Regions from separate parts of the Streptomyces sp. NPDC017979 genome, predicted to be linked through region 2. Evidence: riboswitches for the same ligand, from Rfam matches in the RefSeq annotation. Region 2 holds a riboswitch; each other region holds the start of a gene.
What was found. Region 2 has a riboswitch for cobalamin ahead of ACH4E8_RS24975 (cobalamin biosynthesis protein). Riboswitches for the same ligand answer to the same signal wherever they lie in the genome.
Positions count from the first base shown of each region.

Region 1: linked by a shared signal. The riboswitch ahead of ACH4E8_RS28980 (ABC transporter substrate-binding protein) and the one ahead of ACH4E8_RS24975 (cobalamin biosynthesis protein) in region 2 are both predicted to bind cobalamin.
Region 3: linked by a shared signal. The riboswitch ahead of metE (5-methyltetrahydropteroyltriglutamate--homocysteine S-methyltransferase) and the one ahead of ACH4E8_RS24975 (cobalamin biosynthesis protein) in region 2 are both predicted to bind cobalamin.

Region 1 covers NZ_JBIRGU010000014.1:104,271-114,408, forward strand. Annotated here, with positions in the region: gene ACH4E8_RS28940 (immune inhibitor A domain-containing protein) at 1-768, shown strand, start outside; gene ACH4E8_RS28945 (hypothetical protein) at 892-1,194, shown strand; gene ACH4E8_RS28950 (isochorismatase family protein) at 1,629-2,210, opposite strand; gene ACH4E8_RS28955 (nicotinate phosphoribosyltransferase) at 2,414-3,742, opposite strand; gene clpS (ATP-dependent Clp protease adapter ClpS) at 3,922-4,236, shown strand; gene ACH4E8_RS28965 (DUF2017 domain-containing protein) at 4,236-4,874, shown strand; gene ACH4E8_RS28970 (amino acid permease) at 5,312-6,769, shown strand; gene ACH4E8_RS28975 (Mov34/MPN/PAD-1 family protein) at 6,860-7,282, shown strand; cobalamin riboswitch at 7,369-7,518, shown strand; gene ACH4E8_RS28980 (ABC transporter substrate-binding protein) at 7,553-8,554, shown strand; gene ACH4E8_RS28985 (FecCD family ABC transporter permease) at 8,698-9,687, shown strand; gene ACH4E8_RS28990 (ABC transporter ATP-binding protein) at 9,684-10,138, shown strand, end outside.
Region 2 covers NZ_JBIRGU010000010.1:251,547-261,684, forward strand. Annotated here, with positions in the region: gene cobO (cob(I)yrinic acid a,c-diamide adenosyltransferase) at 1-21, opposite strand, end outside; gene ACH4E8_RS24965 (putative cobaltochelatase) at 26-2,086, opposite strand; gene ACH4E8_RS24970 (cobyric acid synthase) at 2,310-3,881, opposite strand; gene ACH4E8_RS24975 (cobalamin biosynthesis protein) at 3,878-4,852, opposite strand; cobalamin riboswitch at 4,999-5,131, opposite strand; gene ACH4E8_RS24980 (hypothetical protein) at 5,302-5,529, opposite strand; gene ACH4E8_RS24985 (anion permease) at 5,542-6,831, opposite strand; gene ACH4E8_RS24990 (class II aldolase/adducin family protein) at 7,125-7,787, shown strand; gene ACH4E8_RS24995 (alpha/beta hydrolase) at 7,879-9,006, shown strand; gene ACH4E8_RS25000 (hypothetical protein) at 9,242-10,138, shown strand, end outside.
Region 3 covers NZ_JBIRGU010000013.1:167,495-177,632, reverse strand. Annotated here, with positions in the region: gene ACH4E8_RS28345 (hypothetical protein) at 1-2,660, opposite strand, end outside; gene ACH4E8_RS28340 (cytochrome P450) at 2,897-4,234, shown strand; gene metE (5-methyltetrahydropteroyltriglutamate--homocysteine S-methyltransferase) at 4,271-6,589, opposite strand; cobalamin riboswitch at 6,769-6,920, opposite strand; gene ACH4E8_RS28330 (ATP-binding cassette domain-containing protein) at 7,378-9,714, opposite strand; gene ACH4E8_RS28325 (glyceraldehyde-3-phosphate dehydrogenase) at 9,943-10,138, shown strand, end outside.

The DNA.
Region 1 (10,138 bases), on a different contig from region 2:
CCCGCGCTGACCGGCCGCTCGGGCGCGCACGCGGCGCTCGTGTACCCGCTGGACGCGTACGCCGGCAAGAAGGTCGACCTGCGCTTCCAGTACCGCACGGACGGCGCGACCGCGGAGAAGGGCTTCACCGCCGACGCCATCACCGTGAAGGCGGACGGCGCGGCGCTGGTCACCGACGGCGCGGAGAACGGCGACGCGGGCTGGACCGCGAAGGGCTTCAGCCGCATCGGGGAGTCCTTCACCAAGGACTACGAGCAGTACTACATCGCCGAGAACCGGCAGTACGTCTCGTACGACCAGGGCCTGAAGGTCGGCCCGTACAACTTCGGCTTCAACGCGCCGATGAACCGCTGGGTGGAGCACTACCCGTACCAGAACGGCCTGATGATCTGGCTCTGGGACACCTTCCAGCGGGACAACAACACCGGCGTCCACCCCGGCACCGGTCAGATCCTGCCGATCGACGCGAATCCCGAGCCGATGAAGTGGGCGGACGGTAGCGTGATCCGCAACCGCATCCAGGCGTTCGACGCGACCTTCACGACGCGGCCCTACGACGGCTTCACCCTGCACAAGGCGGGCGTCCCGACCAAGATCCCGGCGAAGCCGGGGCGCGGCGTCTTCGACGACCGCAAGGGCACCTACTGGTACGCGGAGAACCCCACGGGAAGCGTGAAGGTAACTGACACCAACACCAAGATCTCGATCGTGAAGGAGCCCCGGAGCGGTGAAACGATCACCGTGAAGGTTGGTCCGTCGACCAAGTAATTGGTGAAGTAGCAGGTCAGAGCTTGATCGGCCGTTGCCCCCTAGCGGGCGACGGCCGATCGTGTTTAGGTGCGTGATGACCGACCCTTATTGACACACCAATCCACGGGGGAGTGTTGCAGCATGTCCGGCGGAGGTTTCAGCAAGCTGCCGAACGGCACCGTCGTCGTCGCCGTGAGCCTGCCGAGCCCACTGGGTGACGGGAGCCCGGCGAGATACCTGGTGCACGCGGGGAACCGGGCGCGGGCGCTGACGCGACTGCGGAACCTGGGGCTGCGGTCGGTGTACCTGAGGGGGAACGCGGAGCCGCCGACGCCGGACGAGATCACGGCGGTGCTCCACCACCCCGACGGTCTCCTCTGGCGCCTCCAGACCGCGTCCCCCCGCGGCCTGTGGCACCCCTTCCGCGCCAGCCACTACGCGTAGCTCACATCAAGCCCCGCCGGCGATTGAGGCGCGGGGTTCGGGGGCTGGCCCCCGACGAGTGGTCGCGCATTCCTGGCGAGGGTGCGCAAATTTCAGCCCCGCCGGCGATTGAGGCGCTGGAGCGTCCGCACTCCTGCGGGGGAGGGTGCGCACAATTCAGCCTCGCCGGCGATTGAGGCGCGGGGTTCGGGGCGGAGCCCCGACGGAGGTGCAGGTGCCTTCGGGTGCCGCGGGCCCCGGAAACCCGGCTCGCTCCCAGGGCGCGGCGCCATCGTGGGGGGCCAGCCCCCGAACCCCCGCGCCTCAATCGCCGGCGGGGCTGAAAATTTGCGCGTCCTCGCTCGCGGAGTGCAGGCGCTTCAGCCGCCTCAATCGCCGGCGGGGCTGAATCTTGCGCGTCCTCAAGCGATGGGGAGGCCGGCTGAAGGGCGTGGCTACGCCACCGGGGTGCCGGTGAGGGTGATGCCGGCTTCGCGGAGTTCGGGGAGGACCCGGGAGGTGCGGTCCTTGGAGACCGCCGCGGTCAGGTCCAGCAGGACCCTCGTGGCGAAACCTTCCCTCACAGCATCCAGCGCCGTCGCCCGCACGCAGTGGTCCGTCGCGATCCCCACCACGTCCACCTCCGTCACGCCCTGCTCCCGCAGCCACGCCGCCAGGCCCTTGCCGTTCTCGTCCGAGCCCTCGAAGCCGCTGTACGCCGCCGCGTACGCGCCCTTGTCGAAGACGGCGTCGATCGCGCCCGAGGCGATCGCGGGGGCGAAGTTCGGGTGGAAGCCCGCGCCCTCCGTGCCGGCGACGCAGTGGACCGGCCAGGACGTCTCGTAGTCCGGGGTGTCCGAGAAGTGGTCGCCGGGGTCCACGTGGTGGTCACGGGTGGCCACCACGTGGCGGTACCCGGTGCCCTCCCCGATCATCTCGGTGATCGCCGCCGCGACCTCCGCACCCCCCGCCACCGCGAGGCTGCCGCCCTCGCAGAAGTCGTTCTGGACGTCGACGACGATCAAGGCGCGGTGCATGGCGGGTGTCCTTCGGAGGTCGAGGGCGGGGCGGTGCCGCCCGAGCCTAGGGACTCGGGCCGCCGCACGGGAGGGGCGTACGTACAGGTCCACGGGATGCTCACAGCCGGGGCCGGCGCGGGCGCGGTCGCCCTTCCCGAGGGAAGCGTCCCCGCGCCGCCGCGCCCCACACGTCGTCGGCGCCCGCTTTCACGCGGGTGCGCTCACGCGTACTCCGTCGGCAGCACCGGCTCGCCGCGGGAGAGCTGGGTCGCGGACAGCGGGAGCGCCGCCCGGGCCGCGCGGTGGCGGTCCCGGGGCACGTCGAGGGGCTCGCGGGCCACGATCTCGCCGCCGCGGACCAGCTCCACCAGCAGTTGGTCGCCCGCGAGCCGGTCCGGCACCGGGCCGGTGCCCAGCACCTCCGCCTCCGCGACGCCCTCCGCGTCCCGCCGGCGCGCCGCCCACTTGCGACCGCCGACGGAGGTCTTCGCGCCGAGCGACTTCTTCGCCACCGGCTCCAGCGGGGCGTCCGGCTCGGTCGAGCGGGCGCGGGCCACCAGCTTGTAGACCATGGAGCAGGTGGGGTGCCCGCTGCCGGTGACGAGCTGGGTGCCGACGCCGTACGCGTCCACCGGCGCCGCGGCCAGCGAGGCGATGGCGTACTCGTCCAGGTCCGAGGTGACCGTGATCCGGGTGTTCCGGGCGCCCAGCTCGTCGAGCTGCTGGCGGACGCGGTGCGCGACCAGCAGCAGGTCGCCCGAGTCGATGCGCACCGCGCCCAGCTCGGGGCCGGCGATCTCCACCGCCGTGCGGACCGCCTCGGCGACATCGTAGGTGTCCACCAGCAGGGTGGTGCCCCGCCCCAGCGATTCGACCTGCGCCCGGAAGGCGTCGCGCTCGCTGTCGTGCAGCAGTGTGAAGGCGTGGGCGCTGGTGCCGACGGTGGGGATGCCGTAGCGGAAGCCGGCCGCCAGGTCCGACGTGGAGTCGAAGCCGCCGACGTACGCCGCGCGGGAGGCGGCCACCGCGGCGAGTTCGTGGGTGCGCCGCGCGCCCATCTCGATCAGCCGCCGCCCGCCGGCCGCGGTGGACATCCGGGAGGCCGCCGCCGCGATCGCCGAGTCGTGGTTGAGGATGGAGAGGATCACCGTCTCCAGCAGGACGCACTCGGCGAAGGTGCCCTCGACCCGCAGGATCGGGGAGCCGGGGAAGTACACCTCGCCTTCGGGGTAGCCCCACACGTCACCGCCGAAGCGGTACGACGCCAGCCAGTCGAGCGTCGCCGCGTCCACGATCCGCTGCTCGCGCAGGAAGGCCAGCACGTCCGCGTCGAAGCGGAAGTTCTCGACGGCGTCCAGCACCCGACCGGTGCCGGCGACGACGCCGTAGCGCCGTCCCTCGGGCAGCCGGCGGGTGAAGACCTCGAAGACGGAGCGACGGTGCGCGGTGCCGGCCCGCAGGGCCGCTTGCAGCATCGTGAACTCGTACTGGTCGGTGAAGAGGGCGGTGGAGGGCACATCGACCGGTAGCCCCAGGTCAGAGGGGTTCACAGGACTCGACCTCACGCTTTCGTCAGCTTCGCAAGCATTTGTCGGTATGCGTCAGTACTTGCCGCCGATTCGTGGGAATCCACGAGCCGATCCGGCCATGGCCAGGATGCTACCCCACATTTCGTCAGAGTGACGAAATGGGATGCCCGTTTGTGCGATTCGTCGCCGTGAGTGGCAGCATGGATCAGGTGAGTGTTGCTCCCACTGAGATCGAACGCCCCGAGTCGGCGGAGCAGAGCTTCGCCGTCCCCGAGCCCGACGTGCCGTGGGTGACGCTCGTCCACAACGACCCGGTCAATCTGATGAGCTACGTCACCTATGTCTTCCAGGCGTACTTCGGATACTCCAAGGACAAGGCGCGCAAACTGATGCTCGACGTCCACCACAAGGGACGCGCCGTCGTCTCCAGCGGTACCCGCGAGGAGATGGAACGCGACGTCCAGGCGATGCACGGCTACGGCCTGTGGGCCACCCTGACCCAGGACCGCGGCTGATGCCGGGACACTTCGAGCCCGCGCCCGGCGGCGGCGCGACCATCGCGCTCGACGACGTCGAGGTCTCCATCCTGCGCTCCCTCGCGGTCCAGTTGATGGAGTTGATAGGGCCCGGTGACGAGCCGGTCGAGGGCGAGGACCCGCTGGCGGCGCTGTTCGCCGAGGGGCCGAGCGAGGCGCCGTCCGATCCGGCGCTCGCCCGGCTGTTCCCGGACGCCTACCGCGATCCGGCGGCGGTGGCCGGAGCCAAGAGCGCTGCGGAGGAGGAGGAACTGCGGGCCGCGTCCGCCGAGTTCCGCCGCTTCACCGAGAACGACCTGCGCGCCGGCAAGCGGCAGAACGCCTTCGCGATGGTGCGCGCGCTGGACTCGCTCGACGCGGCGGGCGAAGCCGGCGCGGTGCTGGTGCTGACCCCGGACGACGCCCGGTGCTGGCTCGGCACGTTGAACGACCTGCGGCTGACCATCGGCACCCGGCTGGAGATCACGGAGGACGACCAAGGGGGCGCGGGCGACGAGGGCGACCCGACCGGCGGGCTGTACCGGCTGCCGGACTCCGACCCGCGCAAGCCGATGGTGATGGCGTACCTCTGGCTCGGGGTGCTCCAGGAGACCCTGGTCGAGACCCTGATGGGCTGAGCCCCGCGGCCCGCGAACACGGCCCGCGAAGGGTCCGCGAACGCGGCCCGTGAACGGCCTGTGAGCAGCCCTTGAGGGGCCTGTGGGCGGCCCGTGCGCGAGGCCGCGCAGACGCCCGCCCGTCCGTTCGGTTGTTCGCTCAACGGACGCTCAAATCCGAATAACGTTTCCGTCACCGCCCCGGGGCGCTTTGCCGCTCCGGGGCGCGTTTTGTCCGGTTCTCGCTGTGCAGTGCGCCACAATCGGCCCGTTCGATCTTCGTGGCTACCGTGATAGATCTTCACGACCGCCAGGGGCGCCACCCATGCCCCTGGGGGCGCTTGGACCGGCGGATCGCCGGTGGCACTCCATCCACATCCGGGGGGATCAGGAACTGGTCCGCAGCCGCACGCCGGGGGGCGGGCGACGCGGATCGGCATGGAGAAAGGGCGCACCACATGACGTCGGTGCAGATCGACGACAAGCACGACGGGCAGAGCGGACCGCCGCAGGGGACCGCCGCCGAGGACCAGGGTTACCACCGCGGACTCGGGGCCCGGCAGATCCAGATGATCGCCATCGGCGGTGCCATCGGCACCGGCCTCTTCCTCGGCGCCGGCAAGGGCATCTCCAAGGCCGGGCCCAGCCTCATCCTCGCCTACGCCATCGCGGGCGTGGTCATCTTCTTCATCATGCGGGCGCTCGGCGAACTGCTGATGTACCGCCCGGTCTCGGGGTCCTTCTCCGAGTACGCGCGCGAGTTCGTCGGCCCCTTCGCGGGCTTCGCCACCGGCTGGACGTACTGGCTGTTCTGGGTCGTCACCGGAATGACCGAGGTCACCGCCGCCGCCGAGTACATGACGTACTGGTTCGACATCCCGCAGTGGGTCTCGGCCCTCGCCTTCACGATCGTCCTCTACCTGGCGAACCTGATCTCCGTGAAGCTGTTCGGGGAAATAGAGTTCTGGTTCTCCATGATCAAGGTCACCGCCATCGTCGGCATGATCCTGATCTGCGTCGGCATCCTCACCCTCGGCTTCTCCGACGCCGGCGACACCGCCTCCGTCACCCTGCTGTGGGACGACGGCGGCTTCTTCCCCAAGGGCATCGGCGGCACCCTGATGACCCTCCAGATCGTGATGTTCGCCTTCCTCGCGGTCGAGCTGGTCGGCGTCACCGCCGGCGAGTCCAAGGACCCGGAGAAGAACCTGCCCAAGGCGATCAACACCGTGCCGTGGCGCATCGCCGTCTTCTACGTCGGCGCGCTGATCATGATCCTGTCGGTGGTCTCCTGGACCACCTTCGAGCCCGGCGTCTCGCCGTTCGTCGCCGCCTTCGACCAGATGGGCCTCCAGATCGGCGCAGGCATCGTCAACTTCGTGGTGCTCACCGCGGCGCTGTCGTCCTGCAACTCCGGGATGTACTCCACCGGCCGGATGCTGCGCGACCTCGCGCTCAACAGCCAGGGCCCGAAGGTCTTCACCAAGCTCACCAGCCGCGGCACCCCGCTGATCGGGACGACCTTCTCCGCCGGTCTGATGCTGATCGGCGTCTGGATCAACTACCAGTGGCCCGGCGACGCCTTCCACAAGATCGTCTCCTTCGCCACCATCTCCGGCATGTGGGCCTGGGTGATGATCCTGGTCAGCCACATCATCTACCGGTCCAAGGTGGCCAAGGGCGAGGTCCCGGCCTCGCCCTTCAAGGCCCCCGGTGCGCCCTGGACGAGCTGGTTCGCGCTCGCCTTCATCGGCATGGTGATCGTGCTGATGGGCATCGACAAGGACGCCCGGATCTCCCTGTACGCGGCGCCGGTGTGGGCGCTGGTGCTGGGGGTTTCGTACCTGGTGCTGCGGGCGAAGAACCCGCAGGGCGCGGCCTTCGTCAAGCGCGAGCGGGCCAAGCAGGACGGCTGACCGTCCACGATGTGGACCGGGGCCGGTCCGTACCCGACGGGGTGCGGACCGGCCCTTCCGCCATGCGGACGGACGCATATCCTGATCGACATGCTGACCCTCACCCAGGACCTGTACGACCGGATCGTCGCGCACGCCCGTGCCGACCACCCCGACGAGGCGTGCGGCGTGGTCGCGGGCCCCGAGGGCAGCGGGCGGCCCGAGCGCTTCATCCCCATGCTGAACGCGGCCCGCTCGCCCACCTTCTACGAGTTCGACTCGGCGGACCTGCTGAAGCTCTACCGCGAGATGGACGACCGGGACGAGGAGCCCGTGATCGTCTACCACTCGCACACCGCGACCGAGGCGTACCCCTCCCGCACCGACATCAGCTACGCCAGCGAGCCGGGCGCGCACTACGTCCTCGTCTCCACCGCGGACACCGACGAGGCGGGCCCGTTCCAGTTCCGCTCGTTCCGGATCGTGGACGGGGAGGTCACCGAGGAGGAGGTCCGGGTCGTGCCCTCATACTGATCCGGTGCTCCTAGACGTCGAGGCACCTCTCGACGTATCTCTAGAACTCGACAGAACCCTGACCGAGTTCGGCACTCGGCAGGACTCCACAACAGAACACGGGCGGTGGGCCCCAGGAAGCCGGTGCGAATCCGGTGCGGTCCCGCCACTGTGAGTGAAACGTTCCACCGCACCGTTGCGTGCAGTGACACGTTCCATCAGCCAGGAACTGACTCGCCGCCCTTCTCCCACACCCAGGGGACGTGGAAATCCCCGGAGGAGGACCCACGCATGTCCCGGCAGCCCCGGTCGACCAGCCGTCGCGCGCTCGTCGCCGCCACCGCCCTGCTTCCGCTCGCCCTCACGGCCACGGCCTGCTCGTCCGACCCGAGCCCCGACACCAAGGCCGCGGGCGCGCCCGCCGCCGGCTTCCCGTACACCGTCGACAACTGCGGCGTGAAGACCACCTACGACGCGCCCCCCAAGCGGGCCGTCACCATGAACCAGCACGTCACCGAGATCATGCTGGAGCTGGGCCTGGAGAAGTCCCTCGTCGGCACCGCCTACCTCGACGACCAGGTGCTGCCGGAGTACCGCGAGGCGTACGAGTCGGTCCCCGTCGTCGCCAAGACGTACCCCTCCAAGGAGAAGCTGCTCTCCGTCAACCCGGACTTCGTGTACGGCGGTTACGGCAGCGCCTTCGACGCCAAGGACGGCCGCACCCGCGAGGACCTGAAGAAGGCGGGCATCGAGACCCGGCTGAACCTGGAGTACTGCACCAAGCAGCGCACCACCATGGACGACGTGTACCGCGAGGTCGACGAGGTCGCCCGCACCTTCGGCGTCGGCGACCGCGCGCAGAAGTGGATAGCCGAGGCCCGCGCCACGGTCGCCAAGACCGAGGCCGAGCGGGCGAAGACCAAGGCCGCCCCCGTCCCCGTCTTCGTCTACGACAGCGGCGACAAGACCGCGTTCACCGTCGGCGGCAAGGGCATCGGCAACGAACTCATCAGCCGCGCCGGCGGGCACAACGTCTTCTCCGACATCGACAAGAGCTTCGGCGACGCCAGTTGGGAGCAGGTCGTGGCCCGCAAGCCGGAGGTCATCGTGATCTACGACTACGGAGCGACGACGCTGGAGCAGAAGAAGCAGCGCCTGCTGAAGGACCCGGCGCTGAAGGACGTACCGGCCGTCAAGAACAAGAGGTTCGCCGTCCTGCCGCTGTCCGACGCGGTCGTCGGCGTGCGCGCACCGGACGCCATCGCCAAGCTGGCCCCGCAGCTCGCCCGGTGACGGGGCCGAAGGTCGTGAAGGACGTGACCGCGGGCCCCTCGGCGGGCCCGCCCGCCACCGCCTCCCCGCCCGCCACCGCTTCCGGGACCGCCGCCGGCGAGGGGAAGCCGGCCGGCACCACCTCCCGGCTCCGCTTCGGCGCCGTGCTGACCGGCCTGCTGCTGGCGCTGGCCGCCGCAGTCGTCGCGGCCCTCGCACTCGGCTCCGTACGCATCCCGCCCGGGGAGGTCGTCGCCGCGCTGCTCCCGGGCGCGGAGCCCAGCCCCCTGCGCACGGTCGTCATCGACGTGCGACTGCCGCGCGTCGTGCTCGGCGCCCTCGTCGGCGCCGGGCTCGGCCTCGTCGGCGTGGTCCTCCAAGCCCTGGTGCGCAACCGGCTCGCCGACCCCTTCCTGCTCGGGATCTCCTCCGGCGCGTCCACCGGCGCGGTCGTCGTGCTGACCCTCGGCATCGGCGTCACGACCACCGTCGCCCTGCCCGCCGGCGCCTTCGCCGGGGCGCTGGCCGCCATGGTGCTGGTGTACGCGCTGGCGCGCCGCGGCGGCTCGATGACCGGCACCCGGCTCGTCCTCGCCGGCGTCACCATCAGCTACATCTTCACCGCGCTCACCACCCTCGTGCTCGTCGCCTCCTCCCGGCCCGAGCACTTCCGCGAGGCCATGTTCTGGTCGCTCGGCGGCCTCGGCAGCGCCCGCTGGGACACCCTGTGGCCGCCCGCCGTCGTCATGGCGCTGGCCCTGCCGCTGCTGCTGGCGCTCGCCCGCCCGCTGGACCTGCTGCTGGTGGGGGAGGAGGGCGCGACCGTGCTCGGCCTGGACGTCGCCCGCTTCCGCGCCGCCGTCTTCGTCCTCGTCTCGCTGGTCACCGCGGTCATGGTCGCCGCGAGCGGCGCCGTCGGCTTCATCGGGCTGATGGTCCCGCACGCCGCCCGCCTCCTCGTCGGCGCCGCCCACCGGGCGCTGCTGCCCGTCGCGGCGCTGTGCGGAGCCGTCGCCCTGGTCGTCGCCGACCTCGGCGCCCGTACCCTCGTCGCCCCGCAGGACGTGCCCGTCGGGGTGCTCACCGCGCTGATCGGCGGACCGCTGTTCCTGTGGCTGATGCGGTCCCGCCACCGAGAAGGAGCCCCGGCATGACCGACGCGACCGCACCGGGTTCCACCGCGGGGGAGGAACTGGCCGTACGGGCGCTGTCGTACGCCGTCGAAGGGCGCACCCTCCTCGCCGACGTCGACCTCGACGCCCGCCCCGGCGAGACGATCGGGCTCGTCGGCCCCAACGGCAGCGGCAAGACGACCCTGCTGCGCTGCGTCTACGGCACGCTGCGCCCCACCGCCGGCCGGGTCCACCTCGGCACGGACGACCTGGTCGCGCTCCCGCCCAAGGCGCGCGCCCGGCGGGTGGCGACCGTGCCGCAGGAGAGCCGGCCCGAGTTCGAGTTGACGGTGCGCGAGATCGTCCTCATGGGGCGCGCCCCGCACAAGCGCTTCTGGGCGGCGGACACCGCGGAGGACGCCCGGAGCGTGGACGGGGCGCTGGCCCGGCTCGGCATCGCGGACCTCGCCCAGCGGGCCTTCCCCTCGCTCTC
Region 2 (10,138 bases):
GGACGGTTGTCCCTGTGGCATCTGCTCACGCGGCCCTTCTGCTGTCACCAGCGGTACGTACGTCCTTCACCAGGCCCGCGATCGAATCCGCCCGCAACTCGTCGAGCGTGACCGCAGTGCCCCCCAACTCCCCGGCGAGCCGGCCCGCGAGCCCCAGCCGCACCGGGCCCGACTCGCAGTCCACGACCACCGACGCCGTGCCCTGCGCGGCGTGCAGCCGCGCCGCCCGGGACGCCAGCGCCACCGGCTCGGGCCCGCCGGTCGCCCGGCCGTCGGTGACCACGACCAGCAGCGGACGGCGCGCGGGGTCGCGCATCCGCTCCACCCGCAGCACGTCGTGCGCGGTGAGCAGCCCCGCCGCGAGCGGGGTGCGCCCGCCCGTGGACACCTGGTCGAGCCGGGCCGCGGCGGCGTCCACCGAGGACGTCGGCGGGAGCACGAGCTCCGCCTCCCGCCCCCGGAAGGTCACCAGACCGACCTTGTCGCGCCGCTGGTACGCGTCCAGCAGCAGCGACAGCACGGCGCCCTTGACCGCGCCCATCCGCCGCCGGGCCGCCATCGAACCCGACGCGTCCACGACGAACAGCACGAGGTTCGACTCGCGGCCCTCGCGCACCGCCTGCCGCAGGTCGTCGCGGCGCACCAGCAGGCCGGCGCCGTTGCGCCCGCGGGCGCGCTGGTGCGGGGCCGCGGCCCGTACGGTCGCCGCCAGGTGCAGCCGGCCGAGCGCGCCCCGGGGGCGGCGCGAGCCCGTGGTGCGGCCGTGCTCGGCGCGGGCGCGGGACCTGCGGCCCGCCGCGCCGTCGCCGGTGCCGGGCACGGTCAGCGCCTTCGTGCGGAACGGCTCGCCGGCCGAGACCGCCTGCTGCTCGGCGCGCGCGCCGACGGGCTCCGACTGGTCGGAGGGCGGCGACTGGGCCGGGACGTCCGGAGCGTCCTGGGCGCCTGGAGCCTCCGGCGCCCCGGGTCCGTCCTGCGGCGGCCGACCGCCCCCGCCGCCCCCGCCGTCTCCGTCGCCGTCCGGGTTCGGGTCGGGTTCGGGATCCGGGTCCGGGTCGTCGTCGGGGCCGTCCGGCGCGGACTGCTCCAACGTCTCGTCCAACTTGTCCTCGTCCAGGCCGGGCGCGTCGAAGGGGTTGCGCCGCCGTCGGTGCGGCAGCGCCAACAGCGCCGCCTGCCGCACGTCCTCGGCGAGCACCTCATCGCGCCCCGCCCACGCGGCCAGCGCCGTCGCCGTACGGGCCATCACGATGTCCGCGCGCATCCCGTCCACCTCGAACGCGGCACACGTCGCGGCGATCTGGCGCAGCGCCGCGTCCCCGAGCCGCACTCGCGGCAGCAGTGCGCGCGCGGCCGTCACGCGGTCCCGCAGCGCCTGCTCCTCGGCGGCCCACTCGGCGGCGAAGGCCACCGGGTCGTCGTCGTACGCGAGCCGGCGCCGCACCACCTCGACCCGCTGGTCCGGCTCGCGGGACGCCGCGACCTCCACGGTGAGCCCGAACCGGTCCAGCAACTGCGGACGCAGCTCGCCCTCTTCCGGGTTCATCGTCCCCACCAGCAGGAACCGGGCCGCGTGCCGTACGGAGACGCCCTCCCGCTCCACGTACGAGGCACCCATCGCGGCGGCGTCCAACAGCACGTCCACCAGGTGGTCGTGGAGCAGGTTCACCTCGTCGACGTAGAGGATGCCGCGGTGTGCGTCCGCGAGGAGCCCGGGCTCGAAGGACTTCACGCCCTCCGCGAGCGCCCGCTCGATGTCCAGCGCGCCCACCAGCCGGTCTTCGGACGCGCCGACGGGCAGCTCCACCATCCGCGCGGCCCGCACCGCACCGGGGCCCGGCTCGTGCGGACCGTCGGGGCAGTCGGGGTCGGGCGCGGCGGGTTCGCAGGAGAAGCGGCAGCCGGCGACGACGGCGATGCCGGGCAGCAGGGCGGAGAGCGCGCGCACGGCGGTGGACTTGGCGGTCCCCTTCTCCCCGCGCACGAGCACGCCCCCCACGCGCGGCGACACCGCGTTCAGCAACAGCGCGAGCCGGAGGTCGTCCTGCCCGACGAGGGCGGTGAACGGGTAGGGAGTACGACTCATGCGGATGCCTCCGGCTCGCGGGGTGGGGGTGCGTGGTGGTCGAGGTAGTCGCGTGATTGCGGGCCGTCTGCGGCTGGTCGCGCAGTTCCTCCCCCTGCGCTCTGCGGGCGCGGGCGCCCCACACCTACGGGGCGGAGCTGCGCGAACAGCCCATCACCAGGCCGCAGGCGCCGACGTTGCACGCCTGCTGGGGCGCGACCGGGGCACGAGAACAGCCCGGCGTTCATGACGGCGTTCCCGGGTGGACTGCGTGGTCCGGGTGGCCCGGAGGGACGAACGGCAGGTCCGGCGGGGCGCCCCCCTCGATCAGGCGCCACAGCGCGTCCGTGTCCGCGTGCTCCTCGATCAGGTCGCCGAGCCGGTCCAACTGCTCCTCCCGCAGCGCCGCGAACGACGTGTCCGGCGCCGGGACGAAGCGGCGGCCCGCGGCCTCGGCCACTCGCCGCAGGAATTCGCGGCGGAAGCCGTCGCTCTCCAGCGAGCCGTGCCAGTGCGTGCCCCACACCGCACCCACCCGGCAGCCGTCCAAGAACGCCTCGCCGCCCAGCACCTCCGCGACGCCGTGGTGGATCTCGTACCCCGCCACGGGCTCCCCGAGCGCCGAACCGGTCGGGCGGGCCAGCGTCTTGTCCGCCGCGAACCGCACCCGTACGGGCAGCAGCCCGAGACCGGGCACCTCGCCGGCGCGCGACTCGACGTCGTCCTCGATGCGCTCGCCGAGCAGTTGGAAGCCGCCGCAGATCCCGAGCACCGGGCGGCCCTCCGCGGCCCGCCGCGACAGAGCGTCGGCCAGGCCGCGTTCGCGCAGCCACGCCAGCGCGCGGACCGTGCCGCGGGTGCCGGGGACGACGACCAGGTCCGCGTCCACGAACTCCTCCGGCCGGTCCACGAACCGCACCACCACGCCCGGCTCGGCGGCCAGCGCGTCCACGTCCGTGAAGTTGGACATCAGCGGTACGGCGCACACCGCCACCCGCAGCACCTCGTCGCCGACCGGGGGAGCCACCACCGACTCGCGCACCGCGCCGCGCAGCGAGACCCGCAGCCCGTCCTCCTCGTCGATGCCGAGCCCGTGGGCGTACGGCAGGACGCCGTACGAGCGGCGCCCGGTGATCCCTTCGAGCATGTCGAGGCCGGGCCGCAGCAGGCTCACGTCACCGCGGAACTTGTTGACCAGGTACCCGGCGACCAGACGCTGGTCCGCCGGGGCGAGCAGCGCCGTGGTGCCGAAGAAGGACGCGAAGACGCCGCCGCGGTCGATGTCCCCGACGACGAGCACGGGAAGGTCCGCGGCGCGCGCGACGCCCATGTTCACGATGTCCGTGCGCCGCAGATTGATCTCGGCCGGGCTGCCGGCGCCCTCGCAGATCACGGCGTCATACGTGCTCCGCAACTCCTCCAGGCACTCCACGACCGTGGACAGCAGCGCCTCCCGCCCGCCGCCCCCGGCCGGGGTGCCGGAGCCGAAGAAGCCCCGGGCGCTCATCTCGCCGACCGGGCGGCCCAGCAGGACCACCTGGCTGGTGCGGTCGCTGCCCGGCTTGAGCAGCACCGGGTTCATCAGCGCGGTCGGCTCCACCCGGGCGGCCTGCGCCTGCATGGCCTGCGCCCGGCCGATCTCGGCGCCGTCGCGCGTCACGTACGAGTTGAGGGACATGTTCTGGCCCTTGAAGGGGGCCACCTTCACGCCCCGGCGCGCCAGCCAGCGGCAGATCCCCGCGGTGACCACGCTCTTGCCCGCGTCGGACGTCGTACCGGCGACGAGCAGTCCGCCGCCGCGTCGCTGACCGGTCATCTTCCGCGCCCCCTTCGAAACTGTGCCTGCCTTCCCGACGCCTTGTGCACCAGCAGCCGGGCGGCCACGCTCGTGCCCAGCGCCAGCAGCCCGACGCGCCGCGACAGCCGCACCGCGCGCGCCACGTCGGCGACCTCCACCGGGCGGGCGGCGCCGTTGAGCACCGCCCGGTGCTCCGTCCGGCCGCCGTACGACAGCGTGCCGCCGAGCCGCACGCCGAGCGCGCCCGCGAACGACGCCTCCACGGGGCCCGCGTTCGGGCTCGGATGACGGTGCGCATCGGCCCGCCAGGCCCGTACCGCCGCGCGCGGGTCGTCCCCGGCGACCACCGCGAGGGCGGCCGTCAGCCGCGCCCCCGGCCAGCCGACGACGTCGTCCAGCCGCGCCGAGGCCCAGCCGAACCGCCGGTGCCGCGGCGAGCGGTGCCCCACCATCGCGTCCAGGGTGTTCACCGCGCGGAAGCCCACCAGCCCGGGCACCCCGGCGACCGCGCCCCACACCAGGGCGCCCACCACGGCGTCCGAGGTGTTCTCGGCGACCGACTCCACCACCGCGCGGGCGATCTGCTGCTCGGACAGGGCGTGCGGGTCCCGGCCGCACAGGTGCGGCAGTCGCGCCCGGGCGGCGGCGAGGTCGCCGGCCGCCAGCGCGTCCCCGACGGTGCGCGCCTCGCGCCCCAGCGACGTGCCCCCGACGACGGCCCAGGTCGCGGCGGCGGTCAGGGCGAGGGAAGCGGCGGGGTGCCGGCGCGCGCCGCGTGCGGCGAGCGCCCCCGCGGCGACGGCGCCACCGGCGCACACCGCGGTGTGCAGGGCGCCCCACCCGCGATGGTCGCGCCACAGCGTGCGCTCCACGGCGCCCGCGGCCCGACCGAAGGCGGCGACGGGATGCCCGCGGCGGGGGTCGCCGAAGAGCAGGTCACCGAGGACGCCGGCGGCTGCGCCGTACGCGAAGACCCGGTCGGCCCGCACGGCTCAGCCGGCCGTCGGGCCGCAGGGGAGCGCCGGGTGCGGCGCGGGGCGGGCGCGCCCCGGGTCTCGTCCCGGTGCGTGCAGAGCAGGTACGGAGCCGCAGCCGCGCATGTCGCAGGTCCTCACTCAGGGTGTCCGCGCCCTGGTTCGACGTGATCGGCGGCGAGAGTTCCTGGCTCCCGGGGAGGGATTCCCCGGTGACAGTGGCGGGACCGCGCCGGATTCGCACCGGACTTCCTCTGCTGCCGCCGTAATGGCCCCGGCAGTCCACCACGGGGTGAGAAGGGCCGTCAACTCTCCCTTGACCTGGAACACGCCCTTGACCTGCGACGAAGACCGGTGAAGGGCAGGAGCGGACGGCCGCGCACGACGACGGGCCGGGTCGTACGTCCAGCGAAGGACGTACGACCCGGCCCGTAGTGACGCGGTGACGCGGCCGGACCGGCCGGTCAGTCGACGATCAGGTAGATGCCGTAGGTCACGGCCACCGCGCAGAGCGCGAAGCAGGCGTACGCGCCGGTGCGCGCCAGCACTCCGGAGCCACCGCCCGAGGCGCCCGCGGTCTGCTCCTGCTTGCTGAGCATCACCACGCCCAGCGAGAAGAGGCCGACGAGGGCGACGGTGGCGACGAGGCTCACGCCGAAGACGGAACCGAGGGCTTCCCAGTCGATTTTCATGTTGCTCTGTCCTTACACCGCAGCCGGGCTGGCCGGGCCGTTCTCCGACGTCGAGGACGCGGAGGAGGCGGCGGAGGCCGGGATGGTCTTCGTGAGGTCGGCGCCGTCCGCGACGCCGGTGCCGCCGGCCGGCGGCGGGGTGACGGCCGCGATGGCGGTGGTGACGACGCCCGCGGGCTCGGCGGCGCCCTCGGCCTGCTCGTCGACGTCGTTGACGTTGGTGTGGTCGACGACCTGGCGGCGGGAGATCACCCAGATCGCGGCGCTGGAGGCGACCAGGAAGACCGCGACCACGGCCACGCCCCAGTCACCCTGCTTGGTCACGAACTCGGAGCCGGCGGCGACGAGCGCGGCGGCCGGCAGGGTCAGACCCCAGGCCACGAACATCCGGGTGGCGGTCGACCAGCGGACCACGCCGCCCTTGCGGCCGAGGCCCGCACCCATCACGGCGCCGGAGCAGGAGTGGGTGGTGGAGAGGGAGAAACCGAGGTTCGAGGAGGCCAGGATGACCGTCGCCGCGCTGGTCTGGGCGGCGAAGCCCTGCTGCGGCTGGAGGTCGGTCAGGCCCTTGCCCATGGTGCGGATGATGCGCCAGCCACCGAGGTACGTGCCCAGGGCGATCGCGACGCCCGCGGAGACGATGACCCACAGCGGGGGGTTCGAGCCGGGGTCGAGCACGTCGCTGGCGACCAGGGCCAGGGTGATGATGCCCATCGTCTTCTGGGCGTCGTTGGTGCCGTGGGCCAGGGAGACCAGGCCGGCGGAGGCGATCTGACCCGCCTTGTAGCCCTTCTCGGTGCCCTTGGCGTCCGTGTTGCGGCCGATCCTGTACGTCAGTCGGGTCGCCAGCATCGCGGCGATGCCGGCGACGAGCGGCGCGGCCACGGCCGGGATCAGGACCTTGGTGATGACCGTGCCGCTGTTGACGGCGTCGAAGCCGACGGACGCGACGGTCGCGCCCACCAGGCCGCCCATCAGGGCGTGCGACGAGCTGGACGGCAGACCGACCAGCCAGGTCAACAGGTTCCAGAGGATGGCGCCTACGAGCGCGGCGAAGATGACTTCTGGGGTGATGCCTGACTCGTCGACTATGCCGCTGGAGATCGTCTTGGCGACCTCCACCGACAGGAACGCGCCGACGAGGTTGAGCACGGCGGACATGGCCACCGCGGTCTTGGGCTTCATGGCGCCGGTCGAGATGGTGGTCGCCATCGCGTTGGCGGTGTCGTGGAAACCGTTCGTGAAATCGAACACGAGAGCTGTCACGATCACAATCGCGAGCAGCAGCGTGATGTGTTCCATTTACCCAGGCAATCTATGGACGTCAGTGGCTCGCCGAACGTAAGTAACCTGGGTGAACGGAAGGTGAACTGAGGCGGGACTCGCGGTGTCTCCAAGCGGTTCTCATGGTTCCGTTTGTGTCTCGTTCGCGGTGCGGCCCCACCTCTTTGCCGCCCTCCCGGCCGTCCGCGGCCCCGCACTGCGGGGCGGCCGCCCCTTCGGCACCGATCCTCGGTCGCTTTCCTGTGATTTTGCGGTGATATGCATCACGGGCCCTCTGGGCGACCGCGACAGCGGCTGACAGGATTCGACGCATGACCGAACGGACGTCCTACGACGAGATCGAACACACCTGGCGCGCCCTGGTGGCCACCGCCTGCCGCAGCGCCGCCGACGGCCTCGTCGTCGGCACGTCCGGCAACGTGTCCGCCCGGGTCGGCCCGCTCGTCCTCGTCACCCCGAGCGGAGTGCCCTACGACCGGCTCACCGACCGCGACGTGGTCGCCGTCGACCTCGACGGCCGCCAGGTGATCGGCTCCCTCGCGCCCACCAGCGAACTCTCCCTCCACCTCGCGGTCCACCGGTCCGGCGCCGGCCGCGCCGTGGTCCACACCCACGCCGTGCACGCCACCGCCGTGTCCACCCTCGTCCCGGAGCTGCCGCCGATCCACTACATGGCCGCGGAGGTCGGCGGGCCCGTCCGCGTCGCCCCGTACGCCCCCTACGGATCGGACGAACTCGCCGCGAACGCGCTGGCCGCGCTCGACGGGCGGGCCGCCTGCCTGCTCCAGAACCACGGCACCGTCACCCTGGGCGACACCCTCGACCAGGCGTACGACCGCACCGCGCAACTGGAGTGGATGTGCCGGCTGTGGCTGGCCGCGTCCGGCGTCCCCGGCCGCACCCCCTCCCTGCTCACCGCCGCGCAGCTCGCCGATGCGGCCACCCGCTTCAAGGGGTACGGACAACGCTCCTGAACCCCGCCGCGAACCCCCGCCGGCCGGCCGCCGCGACCCGGGCGGGTGGCGCCGGCTGGCAGGGCGCCGCCGGCGTACCGACACTGGAACGGTGCGTCCGGCAACAGCGGCGGCGGCAGCCGTCACCCTCCTGACAGGCGTCGGCGTGGCCGTGGCGGCGGCTGCCCGGTACGCGAGCGACGCGACGCTCCGCGCCGCCCCGGGACGGACCCCGCCGGGGGAGCACCGGCTCACGGTGCACGCCACGGCCGCCGGCCAAGTGGCCCTCACCCGCAGCCTCGCCTCCCGCCGCCCCGGCACGTACGGCCTCGCCGGCACGGACGTCGACGCGATCGCCGGCCCCGTGCTCGACGGCCTGTCGAACTCGCCCGACACCGTCGTGCGCCGGCTCGAACGGGTCAGCCGCGGCGCCCTCGCCCCGGGCACCCGGGTCCGCATGACGCCGCGGCTGCACACCGGCACCCCCACCGAAGCCCTCGGCATCGACCACCGGGACGTCACCGTCCCCGGCGAACTCGGCCCGCTCCCGTCCTGGTTCGTCCCCGGCGTCCGCGACACCTGGGTGATCGCGGTGCACGGCCTCGGCGCCACCCGCGAGCACCCCATGAACCTGCTGCCGTTCCTGCACCGCAGGAGCCTGCCGGTGCTCGGCCTCGGCTACCGCGGCGACCCCGACGCGCCCCGGCCCCCCGACGGGCTCAACCACCTCGGGGACCGGGAGTGGCGCGACGTCGACGCCGCCCTGCGCTTCGCCGTCCGCGGCGGCGCCCGCCACGTCGTCCTGTACGGCTGGTCCACCGGCGCGGCCATGGTCCTGCGCGCGGCGGCCGACTCCGCCCTGCGCGGCCACGTCACCGGACTCGTCCTCGACTCCCCGGTCCTTGACCAGGAAGCCACCCTGCGGGCCCTCGCCCGGGCCCGGCACACCCCGGGGCCCCTGGTGCCCCTGGTCGTACGGACGGCCCGGGCCCGGGCCGGGCTGTACGCACAGCCGCACCCCGTCGCCGCCGTCGCGCCCGCCGTCACCGTCCCCACCCTGCTCTTCCACGGCCCCGACGACACCCTCGCCCCCTGGGGCCCCTCCCGCGAACTGGCCGCCGCCCGCCCGGACCTGGTCACGCTCCAGACCGTCCTCAACGCTCCGCACTCGGCCATGTGGAACACCGACCCCGGTCGCTACGAGGAAGCCCTCCGCCGCTTCCTCACCCCCCTGATGTGAGCGCCGGTGCGCGCGACCGGTACGGGTCGCCGACGGGAGCGCCCGGTGCGAACGTCCGGAGCGAGCGCCCGGAGCGAGCGTCACCCCTTCGATGGGAGCGTCGCTGCGAGCCCCCCGCGCGACCCGCCGGCCGACCCTTCCGCGTAACCCCCAGCGCCCCTGGCCACCACCGCCGAAGCGGCCCCCGTCCGGTTCCGTTTGGGCTTTCGGGCCGTCAACGGGAAGACTGCTCCCCGTGACGTCCCGAAAGCCTGATGAGCAATTGGCGCGCAACTCCAGACTCCGTCTTGTCCGCCCGCGACCGCTGGCCAGTGCACGCAGGGCCGTGACCACCCGGCGCACCCGGCCCGCGCCGCGGCCACCCGAGGGCACCCCGCCCCCGGCAGAACTCGCCCGACAGGCCCGGCGACTGCTCGCCGACGCCGTGCGCATCGCCCGCTGGGCGGCCGCCGACGGCGACGCGGGCACCGCCCCGCTCGCCGCGGCCGCCGAGGAACGCGCCGCCGCAGCACTGGAGTTGACCCGTCCCCAAGTGCGCGCGGACTGGGACCGGGCCCGCCTCGCCGGGCTCGTCGAACTCCACGGCGACACCGTGCGCCCCGGTTGGCGGCTGCGCGCCTGGGACCGCGACGACATGGCCGTACTGCGCGGCTGGGTCGCCCTCTTCGACGCCTGGTCGCTGGCGCACCCCGCCCCGGACTCCGTGGCGACCACCGCGGTCGCCGAAGTCGTCGAGGCGATCCCCCAACTGCTCTCCCTGCTCCAGCTCTCCGCCGGACCGGTCGCCGTGACCACCCTGCTCGACATGTTGGAGCAGCGGGTCGTGGAGCTGCGCGAGGAGCGCTGCCTGCTGCCGGACGACCCCGCCGAAGGGTCCGTGCCCCCGCCCGTCGGAGACGTCCCCGTCGCCGAGCTGCTCGACTGGGCGCTGGACGGCATGGCCGCGGTCGGCGCGCTCACCCTCGACCGGGGCCGCTCCGCCACCCTCACCCCCCTCGGCAACTGGGCGGTCTGGGTCAAGCTGGAACAGATCTGCGTCGCGGCCCAGAGCCCGGCCGGGAACATCGAGCAGCCCGCCGAGGACATGCTCCGCGGCTGCGCCCGCCTCACCCCCGGCCCCGCCCGCGCCGAG
Region 3 (10,138 bases), on a different contig from region 2:
GCGATCCGCGCCAGGCCGGAGGCGATCTGGGCGAAGTCGAAGGCCAGGGTGTACGTGGCCTCGATCGCGCCTTCGATCTTCTCCACGCGGCGCTCGCTGACCTCGACGGCGAAGAACCCGCCGCCGCCGAAGCCGTACACCGTGACGTTGAACTTCTCGTCCTCCTTCGCGAACCCGAAGGTCGCCCGGACCGGCTTGCGCTGGAAGGGGACGATGACCCCGGCGGTCACAAAGCAGTTGGTGACCCGCAGCACCGGGCCCATCTTGATGTCGGGCAGCCCGAAGGTGACGCCGACGCGGACGTTCTCGACCGTGATCTCCTGGTACGTCTTCAGTTCGAGGCCGAAGACGCTCACCCCGTCGAAGGCGTTGGAGATGTAGTCCTCCAGGGCGCTGACGAAGGCCAGCGGCCCGTAGAACCTGACCGCGCTGACCCCCGGTTTGAAGGAGGGCCCGCCGTCGTGGTCGAAGCTGAACTCGAAGTCCTTGAAGACCACCCCGACGAACTGGAACGCCGGGTCCACCAGCCTCAGTTCGAATTGCGTGATCTTGCCGGTGACCTTGTTGGTGTTGGTGCCCTCGACGTAGCTGACCTCGTTGAGGACCTTCAGGGTGAGCTTGGCCCGGTTGTTGTCGACGACCGCGCGGAACGGCCCGAAGTCCACCAGCGGCGTTGCGAAGTCGATCGTCATCGTGTGGCCGTTCGGCAGCTTGCTGACGTCCGGGATCCCCGTCTTGGGGTTCACCGGATAGTCGGTCTCCTTCTTGATCCGCAGGGATTCTTCGGGGCCCGTTTCGTTGTCCGGCAGCACGTTGGCGAGGAAGGTGGCGCCGAAGAGCACGGCCCGGTTGAGCTGGCTCTTGAGGTCGAAGTACTCCTTGGGGACGATCGTCCCCTCTTCCTGGAGCCGGTCGACCGACTCCTTGTTGCCGCCAGCTGCGCCCAGCACCCGGGACAGGCCGCCGACCTCGATGTTGGGCATGGCGATGCCGCCGACGGTGACGCTGTTGAGGACGACCCGCTCCACCGGCCGGTCCTCGCCCGAGGCCAGCGCCGCCAGCGAGTCGCGGACCCGTACGTACACCTCGCCGGGATTGCCCCCGAACCCGGTCAGCAGGTACTTCTCGTCGTAGCCGAGGAGGACCGGGTCGCCCGGCCCGTAGAAGGCGTCCATGGCGGTCAGCCGCGCCTCGGCGCCCAGCATGCCGGGGAAGAACAGCGGGCTGTCGGCCCGCGGTGCGAGCCGTTCAAGCGGCGCTCGGAGTCCCCAGAACAGCCGCTGGGTGGGGTGGCTGGCGGTGCCCGGCACGGCCTCGGCGGCGTACGGGAGTTCCTGCCCGCCCAGGTCCAGGGCCCGTCGGGGGTCCGGTACGGGGCCGACGAGCCGGTCGTACCCGCCGTACGCGTCGACCACCTCCCGCAGCACGGTCCCCGGCTCGGGCGACTGGATCGCCACGTCGTGCGGCACGAAGGCCAAGGACGCGGTGAAGCGGATCTCCCGGCCGGTCGCGGCGGTGCCCCGCAGCACGAACGCGACGTCCGTGCCGGTCGCGATGGACTGGATCCAGATGCCCGCCTCCGGCCGGCCGGACAGCAGCGGCTCCGGATCCTGCGGCAGGTCGGGCGGGACCGGGTTCTCGACGGCGATCTCGGTGAAGGGGAAGGACCGGCCCTCGTAGGGCAGTCCGTACGCGCCGGGGTAGGTCTTCACCGGCTCGGTGATCCTGACGAACCGCCGCTGTTCGAGGTAGGCGACCCCGGTCGTCTCGTCGAACGTCCGCTTCGTCTCGGTGAACAGCAACGCCCGGTGGCCGTAGGGCACCAGGAATCCGTACTGCTCCAGCACGACCTTGTTGTCCCGGCCGAGCCAGGCGTGGTGCTCCCAGTGCTTGAGGTTGAGCCCGGACGACGTGCTGGGCTCCCAGCGCCCGTCCAGGTCGAGCGTGGCGCCGGCCGCGCTCAGCGCCAGCAGCCCGACGTCCACCGGCGCCGCCACGGGCTCCGGCGGATTGGTCAGGGCGATCAACTGACGGAAGTCGAAGCCCTCCGGGTTCAGTGCGCCGAAGAGCTTCGCCTCCTGCGCGTCGGCAGGCTCGTCGGCGGCGACCACGCGGACGGTGGGCTGCGACTGCGGCGCCGGCCGCCCGGTGGGGCCGCGCAGCGCGAGCCGGGTGTGCCACAACTCCGTGCGGCCGTCGTGCTCGACCGGCGTCTCGGCGTGGTCCCAGGTCGCGAACTGCTCCGGCGTCAGATGCAACCAGTCCACGACCAGCAGATCGGTCTCCAGCCCACCGGGCCGACCTGCGGCCGGCACCACCCGCATCACCCACTGCCACCACCGCAACAGCCCGGACTCGCTGTACGGGACGGTCTTCACCGTCTCCGGCACGACGAAGGCGATCCGGCTCGGCCCCACCGCGCGGGCGGCCGCCGACCCCGGAGCGGGCCGGTTCGGCTCGCCCTCGTACACCGTCTGCTCCGTGACGTGCTGCGACTCGAAGCGGGCGACGACGTAGGCCCGCTGCGCCGGGTCGACCCGCCGCAACTGCGGGGGGTCGGCGGCGGGGTCCGGCCGCAAGTTGTAGAAGTCGAAGTCGATGACCAACATGTCCTGCGGCCGTACGAGCCGAACGCTCGCCACCGGAGCCGGAGCACTCATGCCAGGCCCTCCGCACTGTCGAGAGGGCATTATGTATAGCGGGGCCGCAGTTGCCCGGAGAATCCCCCGAACGGGTTACGGCGGAGTGCGCCGGGCGGCCGGATCGGCCGGGTTCGGTGCGAACCCGCCGGCCCGGCCGGGCGGACTGTCGGGCGGACGACTCCGTCCCCTACAGTGCGGGCGGACCGCGCCCGGTCCGCCCCCGAAGCACCAGCCGCCGAACAGGAGCACTTCCCGTGGCCACCCGTGTCCCGCCCGGCAGTCCGCAGCCCGATCCGAGCCCGGCGGGCCGGCCGGTCCCCGAACTCGCCCCCGAAGCCGTCGCGCAGTGGCGCGAGCGGGGCGGCGACCTCGTCGACCTCCTCGCCGAGGCGCAGCGCCGGCACGGCGGAGTGGCCGCGGTCCGGCTCGGCCCGCGCCCCACCGTCGTGGTGACCGCGCCCGCGGCGGTGCAGCACGTGCTCGCGCTCCACCCCGACCGCTACGTCAAGCGCTCGCACCGCGCCCGGATGCTGATCGGGGACGGCGTGCTGTCGGCGACGGGCGAGGCGTGGCAGCGCCAACGACGCCTGCTCCAATCCCAGTTCACCGGCCGCGGCATGCGCCGCTACGAGGAGCGGATCGCCGAGTCCGCCCGGATCACCGCCGCGCGCTGGGCCGACCACGCCCGCAGCGGAGAGGTCTTCGACGTCGGCGAGGAGATGCGCCGGTTCGCCCTGGACACCATCTGGCGGTCCCTGACCGGACACCCCGTCGACGCGGAAACGGCACGGACCCTGGGCGAGATGCCCGCCGTGCTGGACGCGCTGCCGAGCCTGCCGGCCGACGACGTCTCCGCACAGGAGGTCGTCGCCGCGGAGCTGGCCAGGATCGACGCCCTGGCGAGCCGGGCGATCGCCGCTGCCCGCGACGGCGATGCGGGGCCCGACGGCCCCGGCCTCCTGCACGTCCTGATCGAGGCGTCCGAAACCCGCCCCGAGTACACGGACCGGCTGATCCGCGACGAGTTGGTCACCCTGCTCCTCGCCGGCCACGAGACCACGGCCACCACCCTGACCTGGCTGCACCTGCTGCTGGACGAGCACCCGCAGGCCCGGGGGCGGGCGTTGGCCGCGGGCGGCGAAGGCACGCCCGAGCGACGGCAGGCCGTGCAGGCGCTCGTCCACGAAACGCTCCGGTTCTACCCGTCGGCGTGGATCCTGCCGCGCTGGACGGCGCAGGACGACGTCCTCGCCGGCCACGCGATCGAGGCCGGCACCGACGTCCTGGTCTGTCCGTACCTGACGCACCGGGACCCCGAAGTGTGGGAAGCGCCCGGCACGTTCGATCCGGAGCGCTTCACCACCCCCGGGCGCCGCCCCGACCAGCAGGGCGGCTACTTCCCCTTCGGGCTCGGGCCACGGGCCTGCCTGGGGCTCCAGTTCGCGCTGCGGGAGTCCACCGCCCTCCTGGAGCACCTGCTGCCGCTGCCCGTTCCGCGCTTCGAGGCCGTCCCCAAGGGGGCCCTGTACGGCATCACCGTGCGCCCCGACGGGCCGACGCCGGCGAGGCTCGACGGGCCCGCCGCGGCGTGAGCGCACGCGCGCCCCTGCCGCGGCGGGACCCCGCGGTCACGACGGGCGCAGCTCCGCGCGGACGGTGCGCGCGGCGGCGACGAGGTGTTCCAGGGAGGCCCGGGTCTCGGCCCAACCCCGGGTCTTCAGACCGCAGTCGGGGTTGACCCACAGCCGTTCGGCGGGGATGCCCTCCAGCCCGGTGCGCAGCAGCGCGGCGGCCTCCTCGACGCTCGGCACCCGCGGCGAGTGGATGTCCCACACGCCGGGCCCGGCCTCCCGCGGATAGCCGTGGGAGGCGAGTTCGCCGGCCACCTGCATGTGGGAGCGGGTGGCCTCCAGGCTGATGACGTCGGCATCGAGGTCGTCGATGGCTTGGACGATGTCGCCGAACTCGGCGTAGCACATGTGGGTGTGGATCTGGGTGCCCGGCGCGACGCCGCCGGTGGTGAGCCGGAACGCCTCGGTGGCCCAGGCGAGGTACGCGGGCCGGTCCGCGGCGCGCAGCGGCAGGGTCTCGCGCAGCGCCGGCTCGTCGACCTGGATCACCGAAGTGCCGGCCGCCTCCAGGTCGTCGACCTCGTCGCGCAGGGCGAGGGCGACTTGCCGGGCGGTGTCGCCGAGGGGCTGGTCGTCACGGACGAAGGACCAGGCGAGCATGGTCACCGGGCCGGTGAGCATGCCCTTGACGGGACGGTCGGTCAGCGACTGGGCGTACGTCGTCCAGCGCACCGTCATCGGCTCGGGGCGGGAGATGTCGCCGGCGAGGATCGGCGGTCGGACGTAGCGGGTGCCGTACGACTGCACCCAGCCGTGCTGGGTGGCCAGGTAGCCGGTGAGCTGCTCGGCGAAGTACTGGACCATGTCGTTGCGCTCGGGCTCGCCGTGCACCAGGACGTCCAGGCCGGTCTTCTCCTGGAAGGAGAGCACCTCGGCGATCTCGGCCCGGATCCGTTCCTCGTAACCGGCGGTGTCGATCCGGCCGGCCCGCAGGTCCGCCCGGGCCACCCGCAGTTCGTCGGTCTGCGGGAACGAGCCGATGGTGGTGGTAGGCAGCAGCGGCAGCCCGAGGCGTTCGCGCTGCGCCACCGTCCGCTCGCGGTAGGGCCGGGAGCGCCGGGCGTCGGCGTCGGTGACGGCTTCGGCACGGGCGCGCACGGCCGGGTCCCGGGTGATGGGCGAGGTGGCGCGGGAGGCGAGCGCCGCCCGGTTGGCGGTGAGTTCCGCGGTGATGGCGTCGGTGCCGAGGGCCAGCCCCTTGGCGAGGGCGACGACCTCGGCGACCTTCTGCCGGGCGAAGGAGAGCCAGCGCAGGATCTGCGGGTCGACGTCCCGCTCCAGGGCCGCGTCCAGGGGGACGTGCAGCAGGGAGCAGGAGGCGGCGACGTCGACGTGGTCGGCGAGGCCGAGGAGGGTGCCCAGGGTGGCGAGGGACTTCTCCAGGTCGTTCGCCCAGATGTTGCGTCCGTTGACGACGCCGGCGACCAGGCGCTTGCCGGTCAGGCCCCCGACGGCGGCCAGCGCGTCGAGGTTGGCGGCGGCGGACTCGGTGAAGTCCAGGGCGAGCCCGTCGACCGGGGCTGCGGCGAGGGTGGGCAACGCGGCGCCGAGCCGGCCGAAGTAGGAGGCGACCAGCAGCTTCGGACGGTCCGCCAGGGTGCCGAGGACCCGGTAGGCGCGGTCGGCCGCGTTCAGCTCGGCCGAGGTGCGGTCCTGGACGAGCGCGGGTTCGTCGAGTTGCACCCAGGCGGCGCCGGCCGCGCGGAGATCGGCGAGGACCTCGGCGTACACCGGCAGGAGCCGGTCCAGGAGGGTGAGCGGGTCGAAGTCCGCGGCCACCCCGGGGGCGGGCTTGGCCAGCAGCAGATAGGTGACGGGTCCGACGAGGACGGGGCGCGGGGTCAGCCCGAGCGCCAGGGCCTCGGTCACCTCGGCGACCTGCTTGGTCGAGTCGGCGGTGAACACCGAGTCCGGGCCCAACTCCGGCACCAGGTAGTGGTAGTTGGTGTCGAACCACTTGGTCATTTCCAGCGGCGCCACGTCCTGCGTGCCGCGGGCCATCGCGAAGTACCCGTCGAGGGCGTCCGCGGCGACGGCCGCCCGGTGGCGCTCGGGGACGGCGCCCACCATGACGGAGGCGTCCAGCACGTGGTCGTAGTACGAGAAGTCACCGGTCGGGACCTCGTCGACGCCGGCCGCCGCCAACTCCTGCCAGTTGGAGCGGCGCAACTCCGCGGCGGTGGCGTGCAGGGCTGCGGCGCTGACGCGCCCCTTCCAGTAGCCCTCGACGGCCTTCTTCAACTCCCGGCCCCGGCCCTGACGGGGGTAGCCGTACACGGTGGCCCGTGCTGCCGCGGCTGCGGACTTCGTGGTCACGGAGATCTCCTTCGCGAGATGGATCCCTGAGGTCCCGGTGACGGGACGGGGCGCGAAGGGGTGACGGTGCGAAGGGGGTGCGCGCCGGTTGCGCGGTCGTCCGTTCGCAGTGCACGCCGACCCGCCCACGAGGTCACCGGGAGTTCCGCGCGCGGATCGTCCGCGTGCGGGCAACGGGCAGGTCTTCGGACTCGCGGGCACGCCTGCCGGTCTCCCGGCGGACACCTACTGGCCGTCGCTTCCCAGGTCCTCGCGGACCCAGTGCGTATGACGGCGGTCGTTCCCGCTCACCGCTGCGGGGCAGTCCCGGATTCCCACCGGGTTCCCTCTTGCGACGCTTCCCGCCTGGCGGACGGGGGCGAACCAGCTGCACCGGTCACCCTAGCGGGCCGTCGGCGGATGGCGGCAGGGCGCGTCCGGCATGCGGATGGTGAGGTGGAACACGCCGGCCCGGTCGCCCCTGCGCCCGGGGGCGGGGCGGCGCCGCGCTCCCGCCCCCGGACGACCACCGTCAAGTCGGGGTGAGGGCGCTGCTGATGGATCTTGCTGGGCTCGTGTGGCCTGGCACCATGCCTCTCCCCCGTAGCCGTTCGGGCACGGGAGGTGCCCCCACCCTGTGCCCTGAGGGCACGGGAGGTACCCCCACCGCATTGACTCCCTCCTCCGCTGGGGTCCCCCCCCGTGCCCGCAGGGCACAGGGGGAGATCCACGGCACCAGACCCCTCCCCCTACGCCCGAAGGGCGTGGGGGGACCCCCACCTGATCCAGCCTGATCCATCAGCAGCGCCCTAGCCGCCGTTGACGTACGCCCGAAGATGACGCGCGGTCAGGGTGTCGCCGTCGCTGACGAGTTGACGCGGGGTGCCGGTGAAGACGACCTCGCCGCCGTCGTGGCCGCCGCCCGGTCCGATGTCGACGATCCAGTCGGCGTGGGCCATCACCGCGAGGTGGTGTTCGATCACGATGACCGAGTTGCCGCCGTCCACCAGTCGGTCGAGCAGCGCCAGCAACTTGTCGACGTCGGCCAGGTGCAGTCCGGTGGTCGGCTCGTCGAGGACGTACGTCGACGCCTTCTCCGCCATGTGGATGGCGAGCTTCAGCCGCTGGCGCTCACCGCCGGAGAGGGTGTTCAGGGGCTGGCCGAGCCGCAGGTAGCCGAGGCCCACGTCGGCGAGCCGGCCGAGGACGGCGTGCGCCTGGCCCGAGGGGAAGAACTCGTACGCCTCCTTCACCGGCATGTCCAGGACCTCGCTGACGTTCTTGCCGCGCAGCCGGTAGGTGAGGACCTCCGGGGTGTAGCGCTTGCCCTCGCACTTCTCGCAGACCGTGCTCACGCCGGCCATCATCGCCAGGTCGGTGTAGATGAGCCCGGCGCCGTTGCAGGCGGGACAGGCGCCCTCGGAGTTGGCGCTGAACAGGGCCGCCTTGACTCCGTTGGCCTTGGCGAAGGCGGTGCGCACCGAGTTGAGCAGGCCGGTGTACGTCGCCGGGTTGGAGCGGCGCGAACCGCGGATGGGGGACTGGTCGGCCACCACCACCCCCTCGCGGCCGGAGAGGTACCCGTGGACGAGGGAGCTCTTTCCGGAGCCGGCGACGCCGGTGACCACGGTCAGCACGCCGAGGGGCACGTCCACCGAGACGTTCTTCAGGTTGTGCAGCGTGGCGTTCTCGATCGACACGTGCCCGGTGGGGCGGCGCACCGCGTCCCGCAGGGCGGCCCGGTGGCCGAGGTGGCGGCCGGTGAGGGTGGGGGAGGAGCGCAGTCCGGCGACGTCGCCCGCGTAGCCGATCACGCCTCCCTCGGTGCCGGCGCCGGGCCCGAGGTCCACCACGTGGTCGGCGATCGAGATGACGTCGGGCTTGTGCTCGACCACCAGGACCGTGTTGCCCTTGTCGCGCAGCCGCAGCAGCAGCCCGTTCATCCGCTGGATGTCGTGCGGGTGCAGTCCGGTGGTCGGCTCGTCGAAGACGTACGTGACGTCCGCGAGCGGTGAGCCGAGGTGCCGGACCATCTTGACCCGCTGGGACTCGCCGCCGGAGAGGGTGGAGGAGGTGCGGTCCAGGCTGAGGTAGCCGAGGCCGATCTCCACCAGGGAGTCCAGCAGTTGGCCCAGGTTGGCCAGGAGCGGTGCCACGGCGGGCGCGTCCAGCTTGTGCACGAAGGCGGCCAGGTCGTTGATCTGGAGGGCGGCGCACTCGGCGATGTTCAACCCGCCGATGCGACAGTCCAGCGCGGTGCGGTTGAGGCGGGCGCCGGCGCACTCCGGGCACTCGCCGAAGACGACGGCCCGGTCCACGAAGGCGCGGATGTGGGCCTGCATCGCCTCGCGGTCCTTGGCCAGGAAGCTGCGGTGGATGCGCGGTACGAGCCCCTCGTACGTGAGGTTGCTGGAGCCCACCTTGATCTTGGTCGTCGGCTTGTGCAGCAGGTCGGCGAGTTCCGCCTCGGTGAAGTCGGCGACCTTCTTGTCCGGGTCGTAGAAGCCCGATTCGGCCATCACCTGCCACTGCCAGGAGTCCACCGCGAAGCCGGGGACGGTGATCGCGCCCTCGCGCAGCGACTTGGACCGGTCGACGACCTGGTCGAGGTCGACGTCGGATATTCGACCGATGCCCTCGCACCGCGGGCACATGCCCTCGGCGTTGTTGAAGCCGAAGTGGTGCGAGGGGCCCACGTACGGCTCGCCGAGGCGGCTGAAGACGATCCGCAGCATGGTGTACGCGTCGGTGGCGGTGCCCACCGTGGAGCGGGAGTTGGCGCCCATGCGCTCCTGGTCGACCACGATCGCGGCGCTGAGGTTGCGCAGCGCGTCCACGTCGGGCCGGCCGACCGAGGGCATGAACGACTGGACGAAGCTGGTGTACGTCTCGTTGAACAGGCGCTGCGACTCGGCGGCGATGGTGCCGAAGACGAGGGACGACTTGCCGGAGCCGGAGACGCCGGTGAAGACGGTGAGCCGGCGCTTGGGGAGGTCGACGGAGACGTTGCGGAGGTTGTTCTCCCGGGCTCCGCGGACCTCGATGAGGTCATGGCTGTCGGCGAGGCGGGGGGCGGCGTCCGGTGCACTGGGGACCGGGGCGCCGGTGTCGTGGTCGTAGGGGCCTTCGGGACCTGCGGCGGGCATGGCTGAGCTCTCTCCTCTGGCGCTCTGGGGAGAAACGCGGGAATCCGCTGGATGCGCGCTGCCCACTGTACACAGTTACTGGATACACCGTACGCAGATAACTCCTCGGCGCGGGTGCGGGGATCGCGCGCGGACGCGGGTGACGGGGGGTGTTTGAATGCTCAAAGGAGCGTGTGGTTAACATGTGAGCGCCGCATGTGAGCGCCACCTAGCTCGAAAGATAGGCCCGTGACTGTCAACGAGGACTCGTTCACCAACTGGAAGAACCGCGAGGAGATCGCGGAGGCGATGATCCCGATCATCGGGAAGCTGCAGCGCGAGCGGGACGTCACCGTCCTGCTGCACAGCCGCTCCCTGGTGAACAAGTCGGTGATCAGCATCCTCAAGGCCCACCGCTTCGCCCGGCAGATCGCCGGCGAGGAGC